DNA from 2 places in the Polymorphospora sp. NPDC051019 genome. Region 1 is predicted to be linked to the other one. Evidence: riboswitches for the same ligand, from Rfam matches in the RefSeq annotation. Region 1 holds a riboswitch; the other holds the start of a gene.
What was found. Region 1 has a riboswitch for cyclic di-AMP ahead of AB0M79_RS17805 (hypothetical protein). Riboswitches for the same ligand answer to the same signal wherever they lie in the genome.
Positions count from the first base shown of each region.

Region 2: another riboswitch for cyclic di-AMP. It lies ahead of AB0M79_RS33115 (NlpC/P60 family protein); the one in region 1 lies ahead of AB0M79_RS17805 (hypothetical protein).

Region 1 is NZ_JBFBCH010000009.1:53,576-59,466, forward strand. Features, by position in the region: gene AB0M79_RS17800 (glycoside hydrolase family 65 protein) at 1-1,916, shown strand, start outside; gene AB0M79_RS17805 (hypothetical protein) at 1,970-3,007, opposite strand; cyclic di-AMP (ydaO/yuaA leader) riboswitch at 3,012-3,143, opposite strand; gene AB0M79_RS17810 (hypothetical protein) at 3,421-3,864, shown strand; gene AB0M79_RS17815 (glycoside hydrolase family 19 protein) at 3,931-5,010, opposite strand; gene AB0M79_RS17820 (TerD family protein) at 5,303-5,539, shown strand; gene AB0M79_RS17825 (ABC transporter ATP-binding protein) at 5,544-5,891, opposite strand, start outside.
Region 2 is NZ_JBFBCH010000030.1:25,057-30,947, forward strand. Features, by position in the region: gene AB0M79_RS33100 (helix-turn-helix transcriptional regulator) at 234-1,109, shown strand; gene AB0M79_RS33105 (helix-turn-helix transcriptional regulator) at 1,145-2,008, shown strand; gene AB0M79_RS33110 (DUF6232 family protein) at 2,076-2,762, opposite strand; cyclic di-AMP (ydaO/yuaA leader) riboswitch at 3,264-3,403, shown strand; gene AB0M79_RS33115 (NlpC/P60 family protein) at 3,455-4,402, shown strand; gene AB0M79_RS33120 (hypothetical protein) at 4,591-5,538, shown strand; gene AB0M79_RS33125 (sigma-70 family RNA polymerase sigma factor) at 5,608-5,891, opposite strand, start outside.

The DNA of each region.
Region 1 (5,891 bases):
TCTGCTACGAGATCGAACCGGTCGACGAACCGGTGCGGCTGATCGTGCAGTCCGAACTGGTCGCCAACGAGGAACTGCCGGCGCAGGCGAAGGACCCGCGGGTCGCCGCCGTACTGGAGTCGCCGTTGCAGGCCGAGGAGCGGCTGGTCTACGAGGACGGTGGCCTGCTGATCCACCGGACCAAGCGGAGCGGGCTGCGGCTGGCCGCCGCGATGGGGCACGAGGTCGACGGGCCGGAACGCACCAAGGTGACCACCGAGGCGTACGAGGACTGGGCCCGTACGACGGTCGCGGTGGCGCTCCGTCCGGGCCAGCGGCTGCGGATGGTCAAGTACCTGACGTACGGCTGGTCCAGCCGGCGGTCCCGGCCCGCGCTGCGGGACCAGGTCGGCGGTGCGCTGGCCGGGGCCCGCTACTCCGGTTGGGAGGGCCTGGTCCGCGAGCAGCGCGAATACCTCGACGACTTCTGGGACGCGTCCGACGTGCGGGTCGAGGGTGATCCCGAGGTGCAGCAGGCGGTGCGGTTCGGGCTGTTCCACGTGTTGCAGGCCGGCGCGCGGGCCGAGTCGCGGCCGATCGCCGCGAAGGGCCTGACCGGTCCGGGCTACGACGGCCACGTCTTCTGGGACACCGAGACGTTCGTGCTGCCGGTGCTGACGTACACCCAGCCGGCCGCGGTGGCGCACGCCCTGCGCTGGCGGCACGCCACCCTGGACCTGGCCCGGGACCGGGCCCGGACCCTCGACCTGCACGGGGCGGCGTTCCCGTGGCGGACGATCCGGGGCCACGAGTGTTCGGCGTACTGGCCGGCGGGCACCGCCGGCTTCCACATCGGCGCCGACATCGCCGACGCCGTCCGCCGCTACGTGCAGGCGACCGGGGACACCGAGTTCGAGCGCGAGATCGGCCTGGAGCTGCTGGTGGAGACGGCGCGGTTGTGGCGGTCGCTGGGCCACCACGACCGGCACGGCCGGTTCCACATCGACGGGGTCACCGGGCCGGACGAGTACACGGCGGTGAAGGACGACAACGTCTACACGAACCTGATGGCGCAGCGGAACCTGCTGGCCGCCGCGGAGGCGGTGCAGCGGCACAGCGAGGAGGCGTGGCGGCTCGGCGTCGACGACGAGGAGACCGCCGCGTGGCGGGACGCGGCCGGGTCGATGTACGTGCCGTACGACGAGGAGCTGGGCGTGCACCCGCAGGTGGAGGGCTTCACCCGCTACCAGGAGTGGGACTTCGCCGCGACCCCGCCGGACAAGTACCCGCTGCTGCTCAACCACCCGTACTTCGACCTCTACCGCAAGCAGGTGGTCAAGCAGGCCGACCTGGTGATGGCGATGCACCTGCGCGGCGACGCGTTCACCGCCGAGGAGAAGGCGCGCAACTTCGTCTACTACGAGCGTCGTACGGTTCGCGACTCGTCGCTGTCGGCGTGCACCCAGTCGGTGCTGGCCGCCGAGACGGGCCATCTCGAACTCGCCCACGACTATCTGGGCGAGGCCGCCCTGATGGATCTGCACGACATCCACCAGAACACCCGCGACGGGGTGCATGTGGCGTCGCTGGCGGGGGCGTGGATCGCGCTGGTGGCCGGGCTCGGCGGGATGCGTGACCACGACGGCCGGTTGTCGTTCGCGCCCCGGCTGCCGAGCCGGATCGGCCGGCTGGAGTTCTCGTTGATGTGGCACGGCCGGCGGTTGCGGGTCGACGTGCGGCCGCACGAGGTGACGTACGCGCTGCGGGACGGCGACGACGACACCCGGCTGGAGTTGCGGCACCACGGTGAGGAGGTCACGGTGACCTGTGACGATCCGGTGACCCTGCCGATCCCGGCGGCTCCGCTGGCGGGGCCGCCGCCCCGCCAGCCGCCGGGGCGTGCCCCGGCCCGCCGGTCGGCGCTGGGCGAGCTGTGACGGATACGCCGGAGCCGGGTCGCGCAGGCGACCCGGCTCCGGCGTGAGTGTCCCTACAGCAGGGACAGGTGCACGTGGTTCGTGTGGTCGGTGTTCGGGTCGCCGTAGGCGCCGCTGTACGACTTCCAGCCGATCGCCGGTAGCCAGACCTGTTTGAACCAGATGACGTAGAGGATGCCGAGCCGGTCGGCGTTGCGGACCAGGAACGCGGCCAGGTTGTTGCCGTACAACCTGTTCTCACCCTGCGCGACGCCGCCGAAGCCCTTCTTCTGGGAAGAGAAGTCGCAGGCGCGTCCCTTGGGGTGCTCGTACGGCCCACCGGGGCGGTAGCAGGAGACGTACCAGTTGAACCCGGCCTTCTGGGTCTCCTTGAGCGCGTGCAGGGTACGCGCGGTGATGCATCCCGAGGTCGTCGGGTCGTTCTGGTTGCACGACTGTGCCGGCCACGATCCGTCGCGGTTGCGCGGGGCCTGCGCGGCGATCGGCGAGGTCGCGTTGACGAACCCGCCGGTCGAGGCGCCGCCGGCCAGCCGGAGCGCCTTCTCGGTCTCGGCCTTTTTCTTCGCCATGACCTCGAGTTGCTGCTGCTCCTCGGTGACGGCCTGGTCGATCGCGGCCTTGGCCCGGTTGGCCTGGTCGAGCGCGGCGTTGAGTTCGCGCATCTTCCGGTTGTCGTGCTGGGCGAGGGCGTCGAGGCTCTCGGCGCGGTCGAGGAAGTCCTCGGGCGACGCGCTGTTGAGCAGCATCATCATCGGCCCGATACGGCCCATCCGGTAGGCGTTGGCCGCCACCTGGCCGATCTCGGGCTGGAGCACCTCGATCTGCTTTTCGACCTTCTGTAGTTCGAGGGTGAGCTGCAGCTGGCGCTTGCGTGAGTTGTCGACCGCCGTCTTCGCCTCGACGTAGCCACGACTGGTGGCTTCCATCACGTCGCGCAGCAACGGGTTCTCACCCTCGTCGCCGGGCGTCGTCGGTGCGGAAGTTGGCTCGGCGTGTGCCGTGCCGGGGGCGACCGCCAAGCCGATGAGCACGGCTACGGCGGTCACGAGCGTGACGGGCAGCGACTGCCGCCGACGCTGGAATGACGTCATCTACCGTTCCTCCCATCTGCCGCCGACCGGGTTAGCTGACGGGTTCGGGACGGAAGGATCCCTACCGCTGGCGCGGATTCACCCCGGGACACCTGGTTCCCCGGCTCGCCTCGCGGCGATTGGGCGGCGGTCACCACCGGCGCCGATGGGCGCCGCCGGGCGGAGACCGCGGGCCAGCCTACCGGATGGTTCGGGTCCGTCGCTCCGGAACCACCGAGCCACTACCAGGGCGGATGCGTTACAGGACAACGACTTTCGGTGATGTCTGCTGGTCGGTCGAGCCGGCCGCCGGCGGCTGCCGGGCGGTGACTTGCCAGCTTGCTGACAGGTTCCACATGGCCGGCGCCCAGCGGCACGACTCATGGTGAATCCCGGTAAACCGTCCAACCGTTACCAATCGGAGGAAAGTGATCATGCAGATCGTCCCCAGGAAGGCGGCACTCGTCGGCCTCGGTGCGGCCGGGGTGCTCGCTCTGGCGGTGGCCGTACCGACCGTGGCCCTCGCCGAGGATCCGACACCCGCGCCGTCGACGTCGTCCTCCAGCGCGCCGTCCCGGACGGAGCAGCACGAGGAACGGCGGGCCGAGCACAACCGGCAGCTCGCCGAGGGGCTGGCCGCCGAACTCGGCGTCGACGTGGAGAAGGTCAGCGCCGCGCTGGAGAAGGTGCAGGGTGACCTGCGCACCGGGGCCGAGCAGGAGCGGCAGGCGAAGCTCAAGGAGCGGCTCGACGCGGCGGTCGAGGAAGGCAAGCTGACCCGGGAGCAGGCCGACGCGATCATCGCGGGCGCCGAGGCCGGCGTGTTCGGGGGCAAGGGCGGCGGGTTCGGGCCGGGGCCGGGACGCGGCGGACGCTGACCGGAGCCCGGCACCCACCGGATCGCGGGCCGGCGGCGGACCTGTCCGCCGCCGGCCCGCGCGGTCTCAGCAGTAGAGGTTGTTGCCGGGCGTGGTGCCGAGGATCTGGACGAACCGCTGGTAGGCGTTCACCCGACTCTGCACCGTGGCCGGGTTGCGGCCGTTGCACTCCAGCGCGCCGTTGATGCTGCGGATCGTCTCGCCGAAACCGATCCCGTTGACCATCGCGTGGTGCGGGGTCATCGTGCCCGGACCCGACTGGGTGTTCCAGTACCACAGCGCCGTCTTCCAGGCCACGGCCGCGTCGTTCTGCACCAGCCACGGGTTGGTGAGCAGCGGCAGGCCGAGCGCGTCGCCGGCCGCCTTGTAGTTGAAGTTCCAGCTCAACTGCACGGGGCCGCGGCCGTAGTAGGCGGCCTGGCCGGCCGGGCAGCCGTACGGCTGGCTGGTGTCGCAGTAGTGCGGGTAGTTGGCCTGGTTCTGCTCGACGATGTGGACCAGGCCGCCGGTCTCGTGGTTGACGTTGGCCAGGAAGGCCGCCGCCTCGCGCCGCCGGGTGGTCTCGTCACCGGTCTTGGCGAAGCCCGGGTACGCGCTCAGCGCGGCGGTCAGCCCGCTGTAGGTGTAGAAGCCGTTCCGGCTCGGGAACATCTGGTTGAACTGCGCCTGGCTGACCACGAAGCCAGTGTTGCCGCCCGGCGGGGTGGTGGGCGGCTGCCCGCTGCAGGAGTAGGGCTCCCAGTACCAGGTGCTGATGATCGGGTCGTACCCCGGGTTCTCGTGCTTGGCCCGGTAGTACTGGCCATTGGTGTAGCGGACGATCGAGCCGGCCGGGTACCACTGGCCGGCGACCCAGGCGGGATGGTTGCAGTTGGTGCCCGGCGGCGGCTGGGTGCCGCCTCCGCAGGTGCCCTGGTCGGCCCAGACGCCGGAGCCACCGGTGCTGGGCGCCTCGCCCTGCGTCCACCACTTGGCCTGCCAGTTACGGCCGTTGTGGGAGGCGGTCATGCCCCCGGTGTAGACCGCCGAGGAGTTCCAGGCGGTCGCGCAGGTCGCGGCGGACGCGGACGACATCGGTACGACGACGGCCAGGGCGACCGCGACCGCGAGTGCGGCCAGCGACGCGATCGTGCGTTTTCTGGACACCTAATCACTCTCCTCGTTACAGCAGACGTAGACAGCCATCTTTTAATAAACTTTACTAACCTATTCCGTCGATCAGCGCAAGGGATCGAGCCCCGGACATACGCGGGGCGCACGACGGCACCGGTCGAGGTCATCCGGCGGGAAGACGCCACCGGGTCACGCCGCACGGCCGGTCGCGGGGCGAACCGGATGGACCGACCGAGCTACCCAACGGCCAAAATGATCTAGATGAATACTCTTCGCCGCACGGTGCCCAATACGGTCGAACGACCCCGAGCACGAGGAGCCACCCGTGTCACCGCTGGTCAAAGGAGCCAGCACAGCGCTCACGTCGACCCGGGCACGGCTCGTGCCGAGCTGGACCGCCGGCGCCGACGTGGACGCGTCCGCGCTCCTGGTGACCGCGGCCGGCAGGGTCCGCGGCGACAAGGACCTCGGGTTCTACGACCAGCAGCACCACCCGAGCGGCGCGGCCGTCCACCCCGGAAAGCGGACCGGTCCGGCCGGTCCGCTCAACGGCTACAGGTGAGGCGTCAGCGCCAGCCCACGTCGATCCGGTCGCCGCGCTCGTCGAAGAAGTGCAGGGCGTCCAGGCGTACCGAGATCGCCAGCGGATGGCCCGCCGACACCCCCGGGTACGGCGCCAGCCGTACGGCCAGTTCCGCCGGCCGCCGGTGGTGCCGGCCGGGGTCGCTGAGCACACTGGTCCGGCCGCCGGCCTGCCGCTGCCGCGGGATCGAGCGGCCGGCGTCCGCGCCGCGCCCGGTCAGCCGCTGGACGGCATTACCGAGCCGCTTGATCGGCCCCGGCTCGGCGGCCTGGCCGGGGACCGCGCCGCTGATGTCGTCGACGACCACGGCGGTCGCCCCGATGTCGAGGTA
Region 2 (5,891 bases), on a different contig from region 1:
TGATCTAGCCGGGCGAGAGGCCGATGACGCGCGGGGCGCAAAGACCCTGGAAAAGGCGACGACGACGGGTGTAACCTGCACAGGACTCGCTATGTGGCAGGTTGCGGCTAGCCAGGTGGCGGATTTGCCCGAGCGGCACCCGCTCGAGTAGTGGCGGATTTTGCCCGAGCAGCACCCGCTCGAGCAGCAGAACCGGCGCGGTTGTGCATCGCGCGCGCACGGAGGCTGAGCGAATGACGACGGTGCACGGACCGACGGTCGGACGACGGCGGCTGAGGTCAGCGCTACGCGCGGCCCGCGAGAGGGCGGGCTACACCCAGGAACAGGTCATCGGCGCGATGGACTGGTCGCTGTCCAAGCTGATCCGGATCGAGGCCGGGACCGTGTCGATCTCGACCAACGACCTCAAGGCGCTGTTGAGCCACTACCGGCTGACCGATCCCGAGCAGGTCTCGGAACTGCTGGAACTGGCCAGGGTCGCCCGCCGGCGGACCTGGTGGTCGCAGTACAAGGAAACCCTGCCCGCCCCCTTCATCGCCTACATCGGGCTGGAACTCGAGGCGTCCACCCTCTCGTTCTTCCAGTCCTCCGGCATCCCCGGACTGCTGCAGACCGAGGGATACGCACGGGCGACCGTCGCCGCGGCCGCCACGACCTCGACCGTCTTCCCGATCGACGAAAGCGAGATCGAAACGAGGGTGGCGGTCCGGATGCGCCGCCAACGCGAGATGCTCAGCCGCCCCGAGCCGCCACAGGTGAACGTCGTGCTCGACGAGGCGGTGCTGCACCGGCAGACCGGCGGGCCGGCCTGCATCCGCGAGCAGCTGCGGCATCTGGTCGCGATGGGCAGCGAACCCAGCATGAGCATCCAGGTGCTGCCCTTCACCGCGGGCACGTACGCCAGTCAGGGATCGTTCATCGTGCTGGACTTTCCCGGCTCCGACGACGCTCCGGTCGTCTACCTCGAGGGCGTGCTGGCCCAGGACATCGTCGACCGGCCCGACCTCGTGGCGCCCTACCAACAGACGTTCCAGCGGCTCCGGGAGATGTCCCTCGGGCGCGACGAGTCGATCGCCACGATCGACCGGATCGCCCGCCAGATCGGCTGACGATCCCCGGCTCCGGTTCGGTGAGGAGGCCACCGATGACCGCGCTACACGGAGCGACGATCGGACGCCGGCGACTGCGCTCGGCACTGCGGGCGGCCCGGGAGGGTGCCGGCCTCACCCAGGAACAGGTCGCCGACGCCATGGACTGGTCGCTGTCCAAGGTGATCCGGATCGAGGCCGGCGCCGTCTCCGTCTCCACCAACGACGTGAAGGCGCTGATCAGCCACTACCGGCTGACCGACTCCGAGCAGGTCGCGGAGCTGGTCGCCCTGGCCCGGGTCTCCCGTCGCCGGGCCTGGTGGTCGCGATACCGCGACGGGCTGCCGGCGCCGTACCTGTCGTACATCGGGCTCGAGGTCGAGGCGTCGAGCCTGCTGGTCTTCCAGTCGGTCGGGATTCCGGGGCTGTTGCAGACCGACGCGTACGCGCGGGCCAGCACCGTCGCCTCGTTGCGCTTCGCGGTGGAGCCGTTCGATCTCGACATCGTCGACGACGTACGGGCACGCCGCCGGCACGAGGTGCTGGACCGGGCCGACCCGCCGTCCATCGAGGTCGTACTCGACGAGTCGGTGCTGCACCGGCAGACCGGCGGGGCGCCCTGCCTGCGCGAGCAGTTGCGGCATCTCGTCGAGGCCGGCCGCAGGTCCAACATCACGATCCAGGTGCTGCCGTTCCAGGTGCCGGACTACGCGGTACGCGCCCCGTTCATCGTCGTCCGGTTCCCGGGTACGGGTGACACCGACGTGGTCTTCGTCGGCAGTCCACTGTCGCAGGACCTGACCGACACGTCGGACACGGTGGAGCCCTACGTGGCTGCCTTCCGGACCCTCCAGGGCATGTCGCTGGAGCCGGCGGCGTCGCTCGCGCGCATCGCGCGGATCGCCGACGACCTCGGCTGAGCCCGGGGTGGGCCGGACACGCGGACGCGGACGGATCCGGCAGGGATCCGTCCGCGTCGTGGTGCGGTCAGCGTACGGTCGGCCACTGGCCGGCGGCGGCCAGCGGGTCGGCGATGCCGCCGTACCGGGCGGCTTCCTTGGCCCGGAGCAACGCCCGGGAGACCTGTCCGTACACCCGTTCCTGGTCGGTGCTGAAGACCATGACGGCCCGGCCGCGGATGTCGGCCCACAGCTCGTACGGCCTGGGCCGCAGCCGGTATCCGACGGCGGCGGTCAGCATGGGCACCATGGCGGCGGCGCCGAGGGCCAGGTAGGTGGCGGGGCTGATGGTGTGGAGTTCGCGGACGAAGCCGAGGGTGACTCCGATTCCGGCGACCACCGCCGCGGTGACCAGCATCGACCGGACGATGAGTGGATCCCGTCGGCCACGCCCGGTCCGCAGGTTGGTCAACTCCCAGATCGGGTAGCGCCGTTTGCCGATCACGAACCACTCCGTCGTGATGTAGAGACCGGGCTGGCGGTAGATCGTGGCAGGTGTCCGGCGGGTTACCCATTCGGGCTTTCCGGACATGGCCTCTGTTGGGCGGGTGGGTTGGCGGGTAGCATTCACGAGATGCCTCCAAGGGCTCGTGACGCGGGTCGGCGACGCAGATCGAGAGCGACGTAGATCAAAATCGACGTAGATCGAAATCGCCAGTGTTCTGAGGTCGGCACGTGTCCCGAAAGATCCACATGCGGTTCGAAAGATCGGCATCTGATGGCAGTCAGGTGCCGATCGCCTTCTCGTTGCGGCGCCGGTTCCGCGAAACCTTTACGGCCTAACACCATTGTGTGGACCCGCGCGCCAAAAGAGAAGGGGGGCAATGTGCAACCTGGCACTTTTACAGGCGGCAGGTGGCCCCCTGGACACCCATAGCCACCACATTGCACACATTTGATCCGATTGATACCGCCAAGAGCGACAAATAGCCTCAAACAACAATCAATCTTGGCAAGATCGACTTTTGATCGCAGCGTCCGCCGCGCGGTCCATCCGCGATCCCGATCGAGCCGGCAATCGACGCAGCGCACAGCGACAACAACGGACAGTAAGCACATCGCGCCCCGACCAGGCAACTTCGCTCCACATCACGCAGCCGCCCTCTTTCGGTTGATCCGGACCACGACTAGGTTGGAGCCGCTGGTCCGGTCGTCAGCCAACCCCCTCGGGAGGCGCCGGCCCGGCGCCGCCGAATCACCGGTCATCCATTGTCGACATCCGATCACGCTGCGCAGTCGACCGGACCGGTGAACCGGGAACCCACCGGCACCAAGGGGTGAATCCACGTTTCGTGGTAGGGCGATCTTCCCGCCCGAATCCGTCAGCTAACCCGGTAGGCGGCTGGATCACGTCGATCGGGCGTGACCCGGGGAAGAAAGGCTCTGCCTGTATTGTCGCCCGCCCGGATGCTGCTGCGCGCCGTCGTCCTGACCGGCATCACCATCGGCCTCGTCGTACCCGCCACGGGTGCCGCCGCCGAACCGTCGGTCAGCGAGCTGACGCAGCGGATCAACAAGTCGTCGACCGAGCTGGAGAAGGTCGTCGAGTCCTACAACAAACTCAACGAGGAGATCAAGGCAACCAAGGCGGCCAAGACCGCGGTGGAGGCCAAGCTCGGACCGCTGCAGGAGCAGTTGGCCCAGACCGAGGTCGAGGTCGGCACGATCGCCGCCCGGGCCTACAAGTCGGGCGGCCTGGACACCATCCAGGCGATCCTCACCGCGAGCGAGAACGGGTCGCTCGTCGACCGCCTGGGCACCCTGGAACAGCTCGCCCGCGAACGCCAGTCGCAGGTGAGCGGGTTCACCGCGACCCAGCGCGAATACCTGGACGAGCAGGCACGGCTCGACGCCACCCTGGCCCGCGAGACCGCCCAGGCCAAGGAACTCCAGGCCGGCAAGAAGAAGATCGAGGCCGACCTCAAGAAGCTGTACGAGATGCGGGAGCGGGCGTACGGCGCGGCCACCAACCCGGGCAGCTCCTACACCGGCAGCATCCCGGCGGTCTCCGGGCAGGCCGGTGTCGCGGTCCGGTTCGCGTACGGCGCGATCGGCAAGCCGTACGTGTGGGCGGCCTCCGGCCCGAACGGCTACGACTGCTCGGGTCTGACGCTGGCGGCGTGGCGGGCGGCCGGCAAGTCGCTGCCCCACAACGCGGCCATGCAGTGGGACCGGGTGGCGAAGATCAGCCGGAGCGCGCTCCAGCCGGGTGACCTGGTCTTCTACAGCAACCTCGGCCACGTGGGCATCTTCGTCGGCAGCGGCAAGGTGATCCACGCACCGACCTTCGGCGAGAGCGTCAAGATCTCCAGCGTCGACATGATGCCCCCGTACGGCTACGGCCGGGTGCGCTAGACCACTCCTGCCGCCCGGCGGCCCCGCCGTGCCAGTCGCACGCGGGGACCGTCGGGCGGTCCGGTGACCGGATCGCGAACACCGCAAGATCGCCGTTTCGGCGCCGATAACGCAGTCGACTGCACATTCGGCGCCGAAACGGCGATCTTGAACGGCGATTGTCGTAGGACCGCCCCATGCTGGCCGGCATGACAGACCTCCCCGCGGTCCATCGGACCGTTCTGCCTGCTCTGCCCCCGTTCTCGTTCGACCTGAGCCTGCGTGCCCTCGACGGCTTCGGCCCGGGCGCCGGCGACCATCGCCGCACCGGCGACGCGGTCCGCAAGGCGTTGCTGCTCCCCGCTCCCGCCGGCCGTCCCGACCGGGCGGTCGTGGTCGAGGTCGCCGCGGCCGCCGGCCCGCCCGGTGTCACCCTGACCGTCTTCGCCGACATCCCGCTGGCGCCGGCCGACCTGTGCGCCGTCGAGCGGCTGGTCGCCCGCTGGTTCAGCCTGGCGGACGATCCGGCGCCGCTGCTGGCCGCCGCCGACACCGACCCGGCCATGGCCCCGCTGCTGCCGGTGCTTCGCGGCCTGCACCAGGTCCGGTTCGCGTCACTCGCCGAGGGCGCGGTCTACTTCACGCTCACCCAGCGCAGCACGCAGTGGTTCGCCGCGGCCCGCAAACGGCGCCTGATGGCCGACCTGGGCACGACCGTCCGGCTCGACGGCACCGCCTACACCGCGTTCCCTTCGCTGGCGACCATCGCCCGGCTGACCGACGACGAGCTGACCGGCTACACCGGCCACCGGCAGCGCACCGAGCGCCTGCGGGGCGTCGTCGAGGGGATCGCCGCCCTCGACGAGGAGTGGCTGCACACCGCCCCCTACGACGAGGTCCGCGCGGCCCTGCTCGGCGTCGCGGGCGTCGGCCCGTTCACCGCTCATTCGCTGCTGTTGCGGGTGCTCGGCCGGCCCGACGACGCACCGCTGGAGATGGCCCAGTTCGAGCTGGTCGCCCGGGCGGTCTACGGTGATCCGCCGCCGTCGGCCGCCGAGATCCGGGGCCGCTACGGACGCCACACCGGCTGGTGGGCGTACCTGGCCCGGGTCGGGCTGGGCTGGCTGCCCGACCCCGCCCCGGCGGCGGTGGGCTGAACGCACGAAGCGGCCGGCACTCCCCGCGGGGAGTGCCGGCCGCTTGACCGTACGGGGTGGCCGGATCTGTTACGCCGCTTGCAGGCCCTCGGCCCGGGCCAGCTCGCGCAGGCGGCCGAGCGCCTGGATCTCCAGCTGGCGGATCCGCTCCCGGGAGAGCGAGAACCGCGACGCCACCTCGGTGAGCGAGTGCTCGCGGCCGTCCTCCAGGCCGTACCTGGCCCGCATGATGCCGGCCGACCGGTCGTCGAGGTGGTTGAGCAGGCCCTCGATGCGCTGGCGCTCCAGGGCGGTCAGCACGACCTCCTCGGGCGACGGGGCGTCGCTGTCGGCGACCAGGTCGCCGAGGTTGG